3 regions of the Phormidesmis sp. 146-12 genome follow, and region 1 is predicted to be linked to each of the others. Evidence: predicted binding sites of a transcription regulator. Region 1 holds the regulator's gene; each other region holds the start of a gene.
What was found. The regulator NtcA, encoded in region 1, controls nitrogen genes in cyanobacteria. The targets are predictions, from matches to a motif close to TTTGTANNNNNNNNTACAAA.
Positions count from the first base shown of each region.

Region 2: the regulator NtcA is predicted to act here: its motif matches at 2,435-2,454, upstream of hpf (ribosome hibernation-promoting factor, HPF/YfiA family).
Region 3: the regulator NtcA is predicted to act here: its motif matches at 1,224-1,243, upstream of ACKFKF_RS23175 (BMP family ABC transporter substrate-binding protein).

Region 1 is NZ_JBJPHS010000112.1:5,782-11,024, reverse strand. It holds gene ACKFKF_RS29005 (tetratricopeptide repeat protein) at 1-656, opposite strand, end outside; gene ACKFKF_RS29000 (alpha/beta fold hydrolase) at 877-1,767, opposite strand; gene ACKFKF_RS28995 (hypothetical protein) at 1,859-2,356, opposite strand; tRNA gene ACKFKF_RS28990 (tRNA-Gly) at 2,511-2,582, shown strand; gene ntcA (global nitrogen regulator NtcA) at 3,098-3,769, shown strand; gene ACKFKF_RS28980 (hypothetical protein) at 3,829-4,302, opposite strand; gene ACKFKF_RS28975 (hypothetical protein) at 4,694-4,855, shown strand; gene ACKFKF_RS28970 (carbon-nitrogen hydrolase family protein) at 5,033-5,243, shown strand, end outside.
Region 2 is NZ_JBJPHS010000008.1:60,707-65,949, forward strand. It holds gene ACKFKF_RS05675 (glycosyltransferase family 4 protein) at 1-442, opposite strand, end outside; gene lipB (lipoyl(octanoyl) transferase LipB) at 1,568-2,239, opposite strand; gene hpf (ribosome hibernation-promoting factor, HPF/YfiA family) at 2,501-3,151, shown strand; gene ACKFKF_RS05690 (hypothetical protein) at 3,388-3,576, shown strand; gene ACKFKF_RS05695 (elongation factor G) at 3,566-5,243, shown strand, end outside.
Region 3 is NZ_JBJPHS010000065.1:15,220-20,462, reverse strand. It holds gene ACKFKF_RS23180 (formamidase) at 146-1,171, shown strand; gene ACKFKF_RS23175 (BMP family ABC transporter substrate-binding protein) at 1,299-2,489, shown strand; gene psbH (photosystem II reaction center phosphoprotein PsbH) at 2,656-2,859, opposite strand; gene psbN (photosystem II reaction center protein PsbN) at 2,950-3,081, shown strand; gene ACKFKF_RS23160 (alpha-mannosidase) at 3,113-5,243, opposite strand, start outside.

The DNA of each region.
Region 1 (5,243 bases):
TAATTTCCCAGCGCATAGTGGGCATTTCCCAGATTTTTGAGAATTTGCCCTTCGACGTGCCGATCTGCAAGTTCTTGAGCGATCAGTAATGCTTGCTGCTCACAGTCGATCGCACCCTGATGATCACCAGATGCTTTGTAAGCCAACCCCAAATTGTTGAGCGCAGCCATCTCTCCGCGTCGATCGTGAATTTCTCGCGCCAGGGTCAGACTTTGCTGCTGATATTCAACCGCCTTGGGGTGGTCTGCCAGGTGACGATAGGCATTGCCCAGCGTACCCAACACTTTGACGCTACTGAGGTAGCTTTTGATTTTTTGAGCCAAGCCCAGACTGCGTTGAGAATAATCGATCGCCTCAGCATAGTCTCCCACGCTATAGCAAGCCATTCCCAAACTGCCCAAAGCCTTCTCAACGCCCTGCTGATCATCAATCTCCAAATAAATCGCTTGGGCCTGCTGGAGTCGCTGAAGCGCGAGTTGAAACTGTCCCGCTTGATGCTGCTCGATGCCTTCTCTGAGCAAGCGATCGGCTTCTGATTTACGAACGTCTGCTGATTGAATCAGGGTCGCATCGCAAGGCTGAATGTCTGGAGAAATGGTTTCGCGATCGTCTCCCACATTCTCCATTTGACCGTGTGCTTGATTCCGGTCACTCATAATACACGCCTCTAAACTCGCTTTGCTGAATTCTTCCAACAAGACTGAGGGTTCAGCAGATCGAATGTTGCAGGGTCAGAGATGCGTTTTGTCTGCTCCAGCCTGCAATCTCAAATCTGATCAGCCTATCGGTTTCGAGGCTAACTTTTTTTCTGACAAGGCTAATCCGTAAATACGCTCACCTCCCGCATCCGTCTTTATAAAGTTCTCAGTGTCGTCCTCAGAGTTTTTTCTGGGCCAACCATTCCAACACCTGAGCATTCACGACTTCGGGGCGTTCGTCATGGGGACAGTGCCCCGTATCTGGGATGCCGACAAATTGCACATCATGGGTGTCAGTGAGCGATCGATAAATCTCAGCGCCTGCGATCGGTGTCCAGGGATCAGCTTCGCCCCACAACACCAACAGCGGCACCTTAATTTTAGGAAACAATTCCGTTGGTCGAGGGCCAGCCGGAGCCGAGAGAATCGACGCAAACACTTTTTGGGCACCCGGATCGCAAGACGGCTCGTGCAGCAGATCGACTAACTCGTCTGTAATTGCATCAGGATCGCGATAAACCTGCTTGAGACTGTTGCGAATTCGAGCTTTTTGACGGACGCGATCGAAGAGCCATGGCCCAAACGCTTGAGAACTCACAACTTTTGAGAAAGTACCCATGATCATCCGCAATGGCAGATTTAACTCTTCAGGTCGGTGATTGAGTCCTCCAGCAGGATTGAGCAACACGCCCCCAGCCGAGATTTCGGGATGTTCGGCTAACAGCATCAGACAGAGCAAGCCGCCGATCGAGTTACCGACAAATACGGTAGGCTGCTGAATCTTGGCGGCCCAAAAGTCGCGGATCAACTCGACCCAAAGCTCCAGGTTATAGTCCAATTCAGGCTTTGAGGAACCGCCAAACCCCAGCAGATCGAGAGCAAACACCTGGTAGCCAGCCTCAGCGAGAACGGGAATATTTTTGCGCCAGTGTCCGATTGAGGCCCCAAATCCATGAATTAATACCAAAGGCTGGCCTGTCCCCATAGACACATAGCGAATCTGATGCCCTTGCCATTCCCAAGTTTGTCGCTCAAAAGTTGCTGGAGTCGGAAGTTGCTCTACTGTCACGGTTCGTTTTGTGAAGTTTTCTTAAGACTTCTCCATCATAATATTTCACGTCTAAATTTTCAGCGTCCAGCGCGTTCTGAGTTAAAGCCACCTACTTTCCTGATTTCTTTAGCTCTGATGGCGACTGGAGCGCCTGGTCAAGAACAACGCGAGCGGTCTCGGCTTGAGAACGAGCTTCTCGGTAGCGCATGTTGGTCTGAGCATAGGTTTTGAGAACCTTGAAGCCTTCTTTGAGGCTGTTGATTTCTTCTTCGCTGACTAGCTCATCCGTAAAGAGAATGTCGATTTGTTCGCGAACTTGCAGCGCTTCAGAGCGTGATTCTTGAGCCTTGAGTTTGAGGGTTGCCAGACTGCTAAGAACCTGAACGGCTTGATTGAGGGCATCTTCATCACTGGAAGCGATCGCGCCTTGATCTTTAATTTCGATAAAGTGCTGCGGCCCAAAGCCATCCGTTAGCTCGGTGGGCAGTTTGCCGTCATCCATTAGTTCCATCAGTTGATCCATTGCCTTCTCGCGAGCTTTGGCAGAATCCTTACCAGAGACCGTGAGAATGACTTCGGGACTTTGAGCAAGCGTGTATTGAACCATAAAAAGTAGGAGGTAAGGAGTATGGATGTTCTTTTTTCATCCTTCTACATCCTATATGCTGAGAAGCGATGCGATTTCCTGATTTCCGGCTTTTTGGTTTTTCAGGCTTGACATCTCTATGAGTATCTGCAATAGTAGAACTTGTCCGAATTTTGCGGGTATAGCTCAGTGGTAGAGCGTCACCTTGCCAAGGTGAATGTCGCGCGTTCGAATCGCGTTACCCGCTTTTTAATTAAAAATTTTTTAATCCCAGATTGATGAATTCTCAATGCAAGAGTTGAATGTCTTCGACTAAAAGGCAGCACCCTAAAAGTCTCTAGAGCTTTCGGTAAATTAAGCTCCTTGACGCTGGGTAATACCGCTCTTCAACACGGTCATCGTTCTGAAATCTTCAACTCACAACGTACTTTTTGACAAGCTTATTACTGAATTGATCTTTGAATCGATCTATTGATTAATCTATTGACTTCCAGCCTGATTAAAATGGGTAACAGATCTTAAAAATCTTCAGATGAACGACGAATTTAAGCTCAAACCTTAAGCAATTGTTAGAGACTTAGCTCAATTCCTGCAAAAATTCAACTACCTGGCAGAATAGTGTAGTATCGAGCACAAAAACTGCTTGAAGAGTAAGTTTAAGTGTTCTAAAGTCATCAATCTCTTACAGATCATCTGACAGCTAAGTAAAAACTGTTGCCAGGTCAATCAAGAGAGTTTAGGAGCACGAGTTCGACAAGGAACATGGTAGTGACCAAAGAGCGACCACTTGCAGCATTATTTCGCCAGATTGGGGGCGGTGCCTTTCCACCTGTCGTTGAGACGTTTGAGCGAGGCAAAACGATCTTCTTTCCAGGCGACCCCGCAGAACGAGTTTATTTTTTAGTCAAAGGTGCCGTCAAGCTTTCGAGAGTCTATGAGGCGGGTGAGGAGATTACGGTTGCCTTACTGCGAGAAAACAGCGTGTTTGGGGTGCTGTCATTGATCACCGGGCAACGCGCCGATCGCTTTTATCATGCGGTTGCATTCACATCAGTTGAGTTGCTGTCTGTTCAAATTGAGCAGGTTGAAAAAGCACTCAAAGACAACCCTGAACTCTGTCTGCTGATGCTGCGAGGGCTGTCGTCTCGAATTCTACAAACCGAAATGATGATCGAAACGTTGGCGCATCGAGATATGGGGTCGCGTCTGGTGAGTTTCTTGCTGATTCTCTGTCGCGATTTTGGACTGCCCAGTCAAGAAGGGATCACGATCGACCTCAAGCTGTCTCATCAAGCCATTGCAGAAGCGATCGGCTCAACGCGGGTGACCGTGACTCGTCTGCTGGGAGACTTGCGACAGGACAAAATGATCTCTATTCACAAAAAGAAGATCACCGTCCACAATCCAGTCACCTTGAGTCAGCAGTTTACCTGATCGCTAGCCAGTCGGCGAAGCCTGAAGGCGTACAAATTTCAGGCTTCACACCTCGCCTATTACCAATCGTCTTCTCTAAATAGAAATTGACCTTCTGAATTGAGGTAGGGTGACTTCCAGCGGGTCAATTCTTTATCAGGGCAGATGTCTAGTCCTTCTCCCACGCCGTAGGGGTGCATTCCGCAGACTAGCACGTTGCCGTTGTAGGCTTGCCCATGATAGTGACGACAGCCGACACAGATGGGGTGTTGGTTGAGCAGCGGTTCTACAGTTTGCATCATCGGTTGGGCAGCTTCTCCGACCATGCCTTCAAACCCAAAATAGGCTTCTAAAACGGGGTTGACTAGCTCATTAATGTATTGGTCAATCTCATCTGTAAAGGTATTTTGTGCCTGTGCCGAAAGCTCGTCAGAAAGCTCTACAAACACGTTGACCACTTCTGTCACTTCTCTCGACACTTCAACAAAGAAGCCTTCGATGTGATCCGCGATCGTTTCTAACAGTTCAGAAAAATCTTTTTGCCACTCTTCCATAAGGTTCTCACCGGGGTTGCGTTCCAAAAGGGATGGATGATTGAGCGTTGATTCCCTTGTGTGAGGCTGCGCTAGATGGCTAAAGATTCCTACCATCAAAGGGTTCTATCCAAGGGAATAGCTTCGCTATCATAGCGCAAACTTTTATGGTTCAATCCGGTCAAAAAGAAGGCGATCGCTTTCTGATTTTGCGATTCTCACTAGCCCAAACGCATTGAGAAGATTCAGTGATTTCAGAAGATTTGCAAAAGACTATAAATCAAAAAGTTTCTTCATATGTTCACAACAATTATGCAACAGATTACGCGACAGAAATGCTGCTATCGCTAGAGGCATTGAGTTAGCTCTCTTGATTAGACTGAGCCTGATTCTAAATTGGGAGACGCTCGTTGTGAACAATTCGATCGTGATGATTTTACTCTTGGGGCTGCTGCTGATGATGCTGATTGCTCCTTTTTCAGCGCTATCTCTGGTGATGCTGGTAGTGTTGGTTTCAGCGATCGGCTGGACAGGTTGGCAGCTAATCCGGACGTTGGTCAAAGGAGACGCTTAACTCAAAACAAAAAGCAGGGATCAATGGGTTTTCTGTGGCTTTAAAGTATGAATAGGTCGAGAGTCTCGATCGCCTGATGCTTTTGTTAGATGACATCTGCAAAATTTTCTTGCAATTAGGGGACGGCTCAAGATCTAAAATGCTTTTTCTACCTACCCGTTATTTTGAGCTAAACCCATGAAGTCTTACCTGGCTGCTGCAATTCAAATGAACAGTCTGCCCGATTTACACAAGAATCTGGCGCAGGCAGAAGAACTAATCGATCTCGCGGTGCGTCGAGGAGCGGAACTGGTTGGGTTGCCAGAAAACTTTTCTTTTTTGGGAGACGAGCAGGCAAAACTAGCCCAGTCTGAGGAAATTGCTCAAGAGAGCGAAAAGTTTCTCAAAA
Region 2 (5,243 bases), on a different contig from region 1:
ACTCCAGTCTTGGCTCACGTTGGGCATCCGAAATGCTCACATAGGGCTGACGGCTGGCGTGGCTATACATCTTCTCGTTGTCAGGAGTAAATACGCCATGTAGCGTATGGACTGTGGGCGTTTTGGAGAAATGTGCGTAGGGCAACGCGGGGCAGCCCATATGAGAGTGTATGATGTCAAAATCCTGGGCTTTTTGATAGACCTGACTGAGTTGCAGCATTTCATAAATCTGGTGTTCTTTCACCGTTGGATCAAGCCGCAACGCTCGTGCGTGAACCGATTCTAGCTTTGCCAAACTGATCGAGTCGCCAGATGCAAATAGCGTCACTTCATGGCCACGACGCACCAATTCATCGGTGAGCAAGCTTACTACTAACTCAATCCCGCCATAAGCTGGGGGGGGGACGCGCTCCCACAAAGGGGCAACCTGAGCAATCCGCATACAAACCTCCTACAAAGTCAAACTGTTTAGAAGTCTCGTTCTAGCTACAGAGTCCTTCCAAGCTAATTTCGCTTGAGAGATATGTCAGATTTAATTGAAATTCAAATTTCTGCCAAGTCGGAGATTTCACCTTGACAATTTGAGAAGTTCCACTTTTGCTACAAGCGTGGTACACCAATGCTACAAGTTGTCGTAAGAAGAAACACTTATTTGAGAGACCTTGTTCAGAAGCGTCGAAACCCGCTCACTGCCTAGAGATATCCGCTAAGAAGGCGGCAGGTTTATTTAGCTCTCTCAAAGTTTAATCCGCTACAAATTAGACTAACTGAGCGAAGGTGAGGGTATTACGCCATGCATAGGTTGCGATCGACTTCTAAAATTGGTCACGATCGCTGACAAAGCTTATTTCTTCGATACACAAAAAATCATTTGTTTACTCAAAATCTCGCCCTCTAGATCCAACTGCACGTTTAGGAGCGCAGAGAACCTATTTCGAGCCTGACGAACCCTGAACCGGAAAGTTTCCGAGCACGATCGCAAATTTTGTATTACTTTCCTTCGCCGCTCACTGCCTGGGTTCCATAACCATTTGGGCAACCCAAAATTCCCCACCCGTCAAGGCTGTCGAATGCCGTTAGCTTCGCAAGTACCTTCAGCAACGCGCCTAAAAGAACAAAGTTTGCCTTCGCAGACTAGGCCGATTCAGGCTTTGTTAATCCGAGAAGGCGGATTTTGTTCTCGTAGCTGCGGTTTGAACCGCCAAGCAAAAAGTTTTGTCAGTTAACGTGAATTCGACAGAGTTTTTTCGCTTCGTGATTCAGCACTTTCGCCCCCCAACCCCCCAATCTGGGGTAGGGTTGATTTATTCTAGGGAGAGAAAAGCGAACAGCCGATTCCCTCATTAGTTGCTAAGAACCATCCAAATGAAAGAATCAGGGTTTTGGGTTTCCTTGATTTTCCCTTAATCAGAATGAATCAGCCCTACCAATCTGGGGGACTTCCGGATGGGATTTTTTGCTCAAAGTCCCCCAAACTTGGGGGATTTAGGGGGCTGCCCGGAGCGATCACCGCAGCGAAGGATTTTATCGAATTCACGTTCAGTTAACTAGCACCGACCCATAACCTTTATTCAACCCATTCCACCTCAAAAACCTCAGCAAAAGCCTTCACCACATCGGGCTTAATTTGTTGAACCGTGATGCCTGGAATGAACTGTTCTAAACTACCCACAGGCCGGTCAGGAATGCCACAGGGGACAATTTGATCAAACCCCCGTAAATCAGGGCAAACATTCAGCGCAAATCCGTGCATCGTAATCCAACGGCTGACTTTGATGCCGATCGCTGCTACTTTTCGCCCTTCGACCCAGACTCCGGTTAAGCCAGCAATTCGCGTTCCGCTTAAGCCATAATTCGCCAACGCTTGGATGATCACTTCTTCTAATTGGCGCAAATACCAATGCAAATCTTTTTGGTAAAACTGCAAGTTCAAAATTGGGTAGCCCACCAATTGACCCGGACAGTGATAAGTTACCTCGCCTCCTCGCTCAACCCGGTGTAATTCGTACGCTGTTTGGGTGGGATCAAACTTCAAAAAGTCGAGTGTTGCGCCGTGACCCAGGGTGTAAACGGGAGGATGTTCTAACAAAATCAAAACATCGTTTAATTTAAGATTTTCTTTACGTTCTGCGACTAGCTTTTGCTGCCAGGCCCAGGCTTTTGAGTAAGGAATGAGACCGCAATCGTACAGCACACAACAGCGCGTCAAAGATAGATTTTCTAAAGGTGAAAAACTCACAAGCGATCGCAATCTTACCTTTAATATAAACGAATTCTAAACGGCTGACGTATCCCAACGTAAATACTATTTACAATGTCTTATTACAATGTCTTAGAACCGCTGAGAAATCAAGGGGAGTTACTCCTAAATTGCCCTTAGATCACAACAGAAATCATCAAGAATTATCACAGGATGCAACACATTCTAAAGAGGACTGTCTGCCAGAATACAAAGTGTTAGGGTAACAGTAACACCCAAATCTTTAAGGGGAGAGCCTCTATGAAGCTTGTTATCCAGGGCAAAAATATCGAGATCACTGAACCGATTCGTGAGTATGTCAACCAGAAGATTGAGAAGGCTGTCAGCCACTTTCAAAACCTGACCACCGAAGTTGATGTACATCTATCTGTTGCTCGAAACCCCCGGATCACGCCCAGTCAAATCGCTGAGGTGACAATCTATGCCAATGGTGCCGTTGTGCGCGCCGAAGAAGGGAGCGAAAGTCTTTACGCCAGCATTGATATGGTTGCCGACAAGATTTCTCGACAGCTTCGCAAATACAAAGAGAAACGCTACGATAAGCGACACGAAGCCAAAACATCAGAAGTTCTAACCGATCAACCTGTTACCGAATTGTCCCTCGATCGCACCCCCGAACTTCCCGCCACTGTTTTACGAACCAAGTATTTTGCGATGCCACCGATGACGATCGCAGAAGCGCTAGAACAATTGGAACTAGTTGGACACGACTTCTATATGTTTTGCAACTCAGAAACAGGCGAAATTAATGTCGTTTATGAGCGAAATCATGGCGGACATGGCGTGATTCAACCCCGCAAAAACAACGGACACACTCACTCTAGTAAAAATGGAAAAGCCCACACAAACGGTCATTCAGCCGTCGATCGCGAAGGACACGCCGTAAGTTAGCGCCAAGGATTCCAAATCTCTAACGTTAGATCCCTGACTTCTTAAAGAGGTTGGGGATCTTGTGTTTGATAAGCTGTTTTATTGAACTCAGTTGTCATCACTTCAAAAACAACTTTATTAAGATAAACGGTTAATTTGATCACAAAGCGATCGCGCTACTCCATAATTCAGACATACCAAATTTTCTTCGAGATCAAAGCATTGATTGACCTGATCTGTTTACCTGATCAAAGGTTTTGCGAAAATTTCTGATCGACCAATCCGTGGATGAAGGATGTCGTCACTTTCTAGCTTTGCCCAAATTCTTGATCCAGCTTGGACAACCTTTAAGAAAAATTCGCCAATCGATCGCAGACTGCTTAATTTTTGAGGCAGTTGAGATGACTTACTTTTCTTTTCTTCACGGAGGAATGTATGAGCGATAGACTATCATCGGGTTCCCGAAGCGTTGCGATCGTGGGGCCCTATTTAAGTGGAAAAACAACCCTTCTCGAAAGCCTTTTGTGGGTGACAGGCGCAACGACTCGCAAAGGCAATGTGCAAGATAAAAATACGGTCGGAGACAGTGCCCCAGAGGCCCGCGATCGTCAAATGAGTGTCGAAGTCAACGCTGCCAGCACCCAATACGGCGGCGTTTCTTTTAATTTTCTCGATTGTCCGGGGTCAGTCGAATTTTCTCAAGAAACCTACAATGTGCTGATTGGCGTGGATGCCGTTGTCGTCGTGTGTGAAGCGGTGAGCGATCTCTTCGAGTTACCCGCAAGGGGTCGCGTTCTTAGCCTTGCGCCCTTATTCAAATTTCTCGACGATTGGGAGATTCCGCATCTAGTTTTCTTCAACAAAATGGATCGGGCTGATGTCGATTTTATGGAGGTTTTGCACGCACTCAAATCGATTTCTAGCCGGCCTTTGGTGCCTCATCAATATCCCATTGGGCGGGGCGAAACGCTCACAGGCTTTATCGATTTAGTCACCGAGCAAGCCTATCACTATCATCCCGGTGCCCCTGCTGACCGCGTGCCGTTTCCCAAAGAATTAAAGGAACAAGAAACGATCGCTCGCACTGAAATGTTAGAAACGCTGTCCAATTTTGACGACCATTTATTAGAAGAACTGCTCGAAGACATTGAGCCACCCGAAGCCGAAATCGTTCAAGATCTCAAGCTGGAATTGGGCGCGGATTTGATTGTGCCTGTGTTTGTGGGAGTTGCCGATCGTGATTTTGGCGTTCGTCCTTTATTGGATGCTTTGGTACGCGAAGCGCCCGACTCCGAAACGACCGCAGAACGACGCGGCATTATTCTCAGCGCCAGTACGCCGTTGGCTCAGGTTCTCAAAACCTACTTTACGCCTCAAGGGGGAAAGCTCTCGCTGGTACGGGTTTGGCAAGGCACGATTCAAGATGGCACAGTCCTAAACGGGGTGCGAGTCGGCGGCATTTATCGTCTAACCGGGCAACATCAGCAGGGGTTACAGTCCGCTCAGGCGGGTGAAATCGTCGCCCTGGGACGCATGGACGGCATCAAAACGGGCGATACGCTTACCTGTATCGAGGCCCAAAACGCGACGGAGTTGCCCAAAGCCGAGCAAATCGAACCCGTCTACGCCCTCGCCATCAACGCCGAAAAACGCAACGATGAAGTCAAACTCACCGGAGCCTTGACCAAACTGTTAGAAGAAGATCCTTCACTACACTGGCATCAACACGGCGACACCCACGAGATTATTCTCTGGGGTCAAGGCGAAATCCATCTGCAAGTGGCGCTCGATCGCCTTCGTCGCAAATACAATCTGCCCATGTGTACCCATTTGCCGCAGGTCGCCTACAAAGAAACGATTCGTAAATCCGCCACCTCTCACGGACGCTACAAACATCAGACAGGCGGACACGGACAGTTTGGCGACGTGTATTTGGATATCAAACCCATGTCACGCGGTCAAGGCTTTCAGTTTGCCGAAACGATCGTTGGGGGAGTCGTGCCCAAACAGTACATTCCAGGCGTGGAAACGGGGGTACGAGAATATCTAATTCGCGGCGCGTTGGGCTTTCCGGTCGTCGATGTGGCAGTAACTTTAACGAATGGGTCTTATC
Region 3 (5,243 bases), on a different contig from region 1:
ATTTTTTTGCGTTTCTAAACTGACCCAACAACCTTGTTGAAATCAGAATCTCCAGCCGATCCGCCCAACGGTATCCCAAAACACGAATCACACCCAAAAAAACATGATAGAAGCTGACAGCAAACCAGAAGGCTGAGGTTAAATCATGAGCGGATTGGGTGGGTTAAACAAATCTCCAAACGGGGTCGTCGTCGGGCTTGTGCAGTTACAGCTTCCCAATGTCGTGACACCAGATGACCTGACAAAGCAGACCGATCGCATCTGTCATCTCGTCGCCAAAGCTCGCCGCAACATGCCCACAATGGATCTGGTCGTGTTTCCAGAATACGCACTGCACGGGCTGTCGATGGATACCAATCCTGAGATCATGTGTCGGCTAGACGGCCCGGAGGTGCAAGCCTTTCAGCAAGTCTGCCGCGACCATCACATCTGGGGCTGCTTCTCGATTATGGAATACAACCCCCACGGCAATCCCTACAACAGCGGACTGATCATCGACGACACTGGCGAACTCAAACTCTACTACCGCAAACTCCATCCCTGGGTGCCTGTCGAACCGTGGGAACCTGGCAATTTAGGAATTCCCGTCTGTGAAGGGCCGAATGGCAGCACGATCGCTCTGATCATCTGTCACGACGGCATGTTTCCAGAGATGGCCAGAGAATGCGCTTACAAAGGGGCAGAAATCATGATTCGTACCGCAGGCTATACGGCTCCGATTCGGCATAGCTGGCAGGTGACCAACCAAACGAATGCGTTTTGTAATTTGATGTACACCGCTTCGGTCTGTATGTGTGGCACCGACGGCACGTTTGATTCGATGGGCGAAGGCATGTTTGTCAACTTTGACGGAACGCCGATCGTCCTGGGCAGTCACCGTCCCGATGAGATCATTACCGCTGAGGTACGTCCTGATTTGGTGCGCGAAGCTCGTCAACACTGGAGCGTTGAGAATAATATCTATCAGTTTGGTCATCGCGGTTATGTGGCAGTCCAGGGCGGCGCACAGGATTGTCCCTACACTTACATGAAGGATTTGGTCAACGGAACCTATCGCCTGCCCTGGGAAGACAGCGTAATTCACAAAGATGGTACGTCCTGCGGGTTTGCGGCACCCACGCGATCGTATCGAGGCGAAGAGTTACCTGATCCATCCCTTGCTAGTCGCTGATTTAACGCGAACCCATGAAACGATGCAAAACGAGACGCTAACCTTTCGATCGACTGTATTGGAGAATACAATCTTGGGCAGAAAAACCGTCTTCAATCACTGAAGCATCCGTAGTGAGGAGAGTATTTTGAGTCACGATTATTTACGTAGCCGTCTGTCTCGTCGTCAGGTGATGAGAGAGCTGTTGGCGATCGGAGCCTTTGGCACCACGTCAAAACTGTGGGGTTGTGCGCCTGCTGCTAACAATACTGCAACCAGTCCATCTCCAGGGGCAAGCCCCGCCGCTAAAGAACTGGTCATGGGCTTCATTTATGTCGGCCCCAAGGATGACTTTGGCTATAACCAGGCCCACTTTCTCGGCAAAGAAGGCTTAAAAAGTCTAAATGTCAAAACCGTCGATCAAGCCAGCGTTCCCGAAACGACCGAAGTCCAGGAAGCGATGCGAAACATGATCGAGCAAGACAAAGCAACGGTTTTGTTTCCCACGTCGTTTGGCTATTTTGACCCTCACATTCTCAAGCTGGCCGCAGACTATCCCGAAGTGCAGTTTTTTCACTGTGGCGGTCTCTACGATGCCAGCAAGCACCCTAAAAATGTCGGCAGTTACTTTGGCTACATTGACGAAGCGCAATATGTCGCGGGTGTCGTCGCAGGTCACATGAGCAAAACAGGCAAATTGGGGTTTGTAGCCGCCAAACCGATTCCCCAGGTGCTTCGCAATATCAACAGTTTTACGTTGGGCGCACGCAGCATCAAGCCGACGATTACGACTCAGGTTGTGTTTACCGGAGATTGGTCACTGCCCGTCAAGGAAGCCGAAGCCACGAATAGTCTCGTCGATCAAGGAGCCGATGTGATCACCTGTCACGTAGACAGCCCCAGAGTCGTGATCGAGACAGCCGAAAGGCGCGGTGTGTATACGTCGGGCTATCACGCCAACCAATCTTCTCTGGCTCCCAAGGGCTATCTCACGGGCGCAGAATGGGATTGGACAAAGGTCTACACCAACTATGTGACGATGATTCGAGAAGGCAAAACCTTGATGAATGGGGGCATTCCTCATCTGCTCAGAGGTGGCTACAAAGATGGCTTTGTAAAAATTTCGCCCTATGGCCCCAGTGTGACTGAGGTGGCCAAAAAAGACGCAGAAGCCGCCAGAGCCAAAATGGAAGCCGGAACGCTGGTGATCTATAAAGGCGAACTCAAGGACAACACGGGCAAAACGATCGTTCCAGAAGGCAAAGATTACGGGACGACGGCGATCGAGCTTGAGTCGATGAATTGGCTCGTCGAAGGCGTGGTCGGCAAAGTGTCCTGATGAGAGTTTTCTAAGCTTTGAGGAATGGGCAATTGTCGGCTCGTCAGCACCGAAACGCAGAGTGAGAGTGATCAACAGTGCCTATTCCTCAAAGATTCTGCCAAAAAAAACCCCCGGACAGACCGAGGATGTGAATGCACTAGCAAAATTTCAAATTGAGCGAAAATCAGCCGCCCAGACTTCTCCAATCGACGTTGACATCATTGAGAAGCAGCGACGAGTTATAAACTTGCAGGATGATGAGCAGGAAGACCAAGAATAGCGCCATGAAAATTCCCATTACGGGAGTCGTGCCCCATCCCGGAACAACCTTGCCGTATTCAGAGTTTAAGGGCTTTAGAATATCTCCCAACCGAGTCCGCTGTGCCATAGCTCCCCTTACTTAATTGATTGTTTCGATAGAATGTGTAAATTCTTTGTAATAGTATAGAGGAATCCTTCTCATAATTTGAATCTGACTATGGAACCCGCAATAGCTCTTAACATTTCGATCTGTGCTGCGATCGTCAGTCTCACCGGATACGCCATCTACACTGCCTTTGGCCCCCCCGCTAAAGAGTTGGATGACCCGTTTGAGGATCATGAAGACTAATTAAGTTTGATGTCGATCGATCAACGGCTTCTCATTCCCTGTCTCCCTTTTGAGATGTCTTGACTGAGAAGCTTTTGATTTTCCAGGGTTCGATCGGGTTTGAATCGGGTGAAACAAACTCCTCTAAAAGCGTTACTTCGTTAAAGATTGTCAGACCCAAATCACTGTGTAAATTCGGTTCTGCGGGTTGTCCGTGACATTCATAGCACCGGAGGATGTATTCTTCTGGGTTTGCTTCAGACTGCTTGAATGCGCTGAGAATTAGATTTTTGGATTGGAGATTTAGAAGGGACGCGATCGCCGCCAAGGCGCCGTCTGGATTAGAACGATCAAGCTTCAAAATGGTCAACGGTTGGTTGAGTTCTCGGCTTTGGCGATCGGTTTGGGCGATTTGCCAGTTGCCAGCGTGGGGATAGAGGGCGTAGGTGAAGGTGTGCAGTCCCAAGTCGGCTTCTGGATCAGGAAATTCTGAACCGCGCAGCAGCGTCAGGCGAATTTGACCCGGTTGGCAATCGTATCCCTGTTTGCAGTCGCTCAAAACGCTTACGCCGTAATCTGCCTGACTCAAATCAGCCCAGCCGATCGCAGACACTTCCCATTTGGCTTGGTTACGATCGTTCTCAGGTTTTGTCGTCCTTTGAATGGCTCCGCAGGCGATTTCGTAAGTTGCAACGTCAGCGTCCAGATTCAACGGAAAGGCGGCTTTGACTAAGACGTGGCGTTCTTGCCAATCGACCAGCGTAAACATCTTGAGAACAGCAGAATTTGGCTCCAGGCTGTAGCGTTCGTAAAAAACCGATCGCCCGATTTTTCGCTGTAGAGAAATACTGGATTGAAAGCGCTGTTGAGAACCGTTTGCGATCGAGATTAGTTTGGCTGGTGGAAGGGGATGGCTGGCGTAGTTGGGGTCAATATTCCACGCATCCCAGTATTGTCCCTCGTCTCGAAAAGCCTGAAGCTGGTTGCCCTGTCCGTTAAGAACTTCGCGCTGCGCCACCTTGTCAAACACACTCGATAAGTTGCCTGTTTTGGAGTCGAGCGCAACTCGCAAAAACGCATTTTCTAAAACGTAGGGTTCTTTAAGCTGATTTGAAGACGCATTTGTTTCGGAGGGACACAGCCAATAACAGCGATAGCCGATCGCAGGCACCTCTGCCAAAAATGAAGTCAGAGAAAACGTCTTTTGAGGCTGACTATAGCAAATCGATTCAGTTGCAATCTGCTGTCCTTCAAGGGTGTAGATTTGCCAATTTTGATCGCCTTCTTCAAACAGGGTGACGACTTGAGAATGCTGCCAGTTGAGTGAATTGAAAACCACGATCGCCTTCGCTTGCGAGTGAGGCGGTGAGGGTAAAGAAATTTGATCAGCGATCGCTTTCAAGGATTGAAGTTTAATCTCTGAAAGAATACGATCGGCTTCTTTCCAGTCTCGATTAGCATCGACAAAAACTTGAGGAATCGAAGACCCTGGCAAAATGTCGTGAAATTGATTAAATAAAACTTTTTTCCAGGCGATTTCTAGTTCAGCTTTTGGATAGAGTTTTTGGGTAGAAATCGTTGCTAGAGATGCCCATAATTCTGTTTGATAAAGTAATGTTTCGCAGTCACGATTTTGTTTCTTTTGGTCAGCATGAGTTGTGTAGCAGCCGCGATGAAACTCTAAATAAAGTTCATCAGCCCAGGTATTTTTGGGAGACTCTAAACTTTTTAAATACTTGATTGCGGTCGTGAATTTTAATTTGGGAAAGAAGGGCGATCGCTGCCATCGTTGAGCCACTTCCAACATATCGCGAGTCGGCCCGCCGCCATGATCGCCCACGCCAAACAGCCAAAGTGAGTTCGGTTGTCCTGTTTTCTTAACCCAATCCCAGGTGAAGTTTGCCATTTTGATCGGGTCGATCGCTTCTCCGATCGGTGACGACATCAGGCTCTTAACTTGACTTCCATCGGGTGCTTGCCAATTGAACCAATCGTCAGGAAACTGAGTCGTGTCATTCCAGCGAAGTTTTTGCGTGACGAAATAATCAATTCCGGCTTGTTTTAGAAATTGAGGCGTTTGACTGTTAAATCCAAACGTATCAGGAAGCCAAGCAACTCGACAAATTTTGCCAAACTTTTCTTGACAGTAATGCTGACCATAAAGCAGGTGACGAGCGATCGAT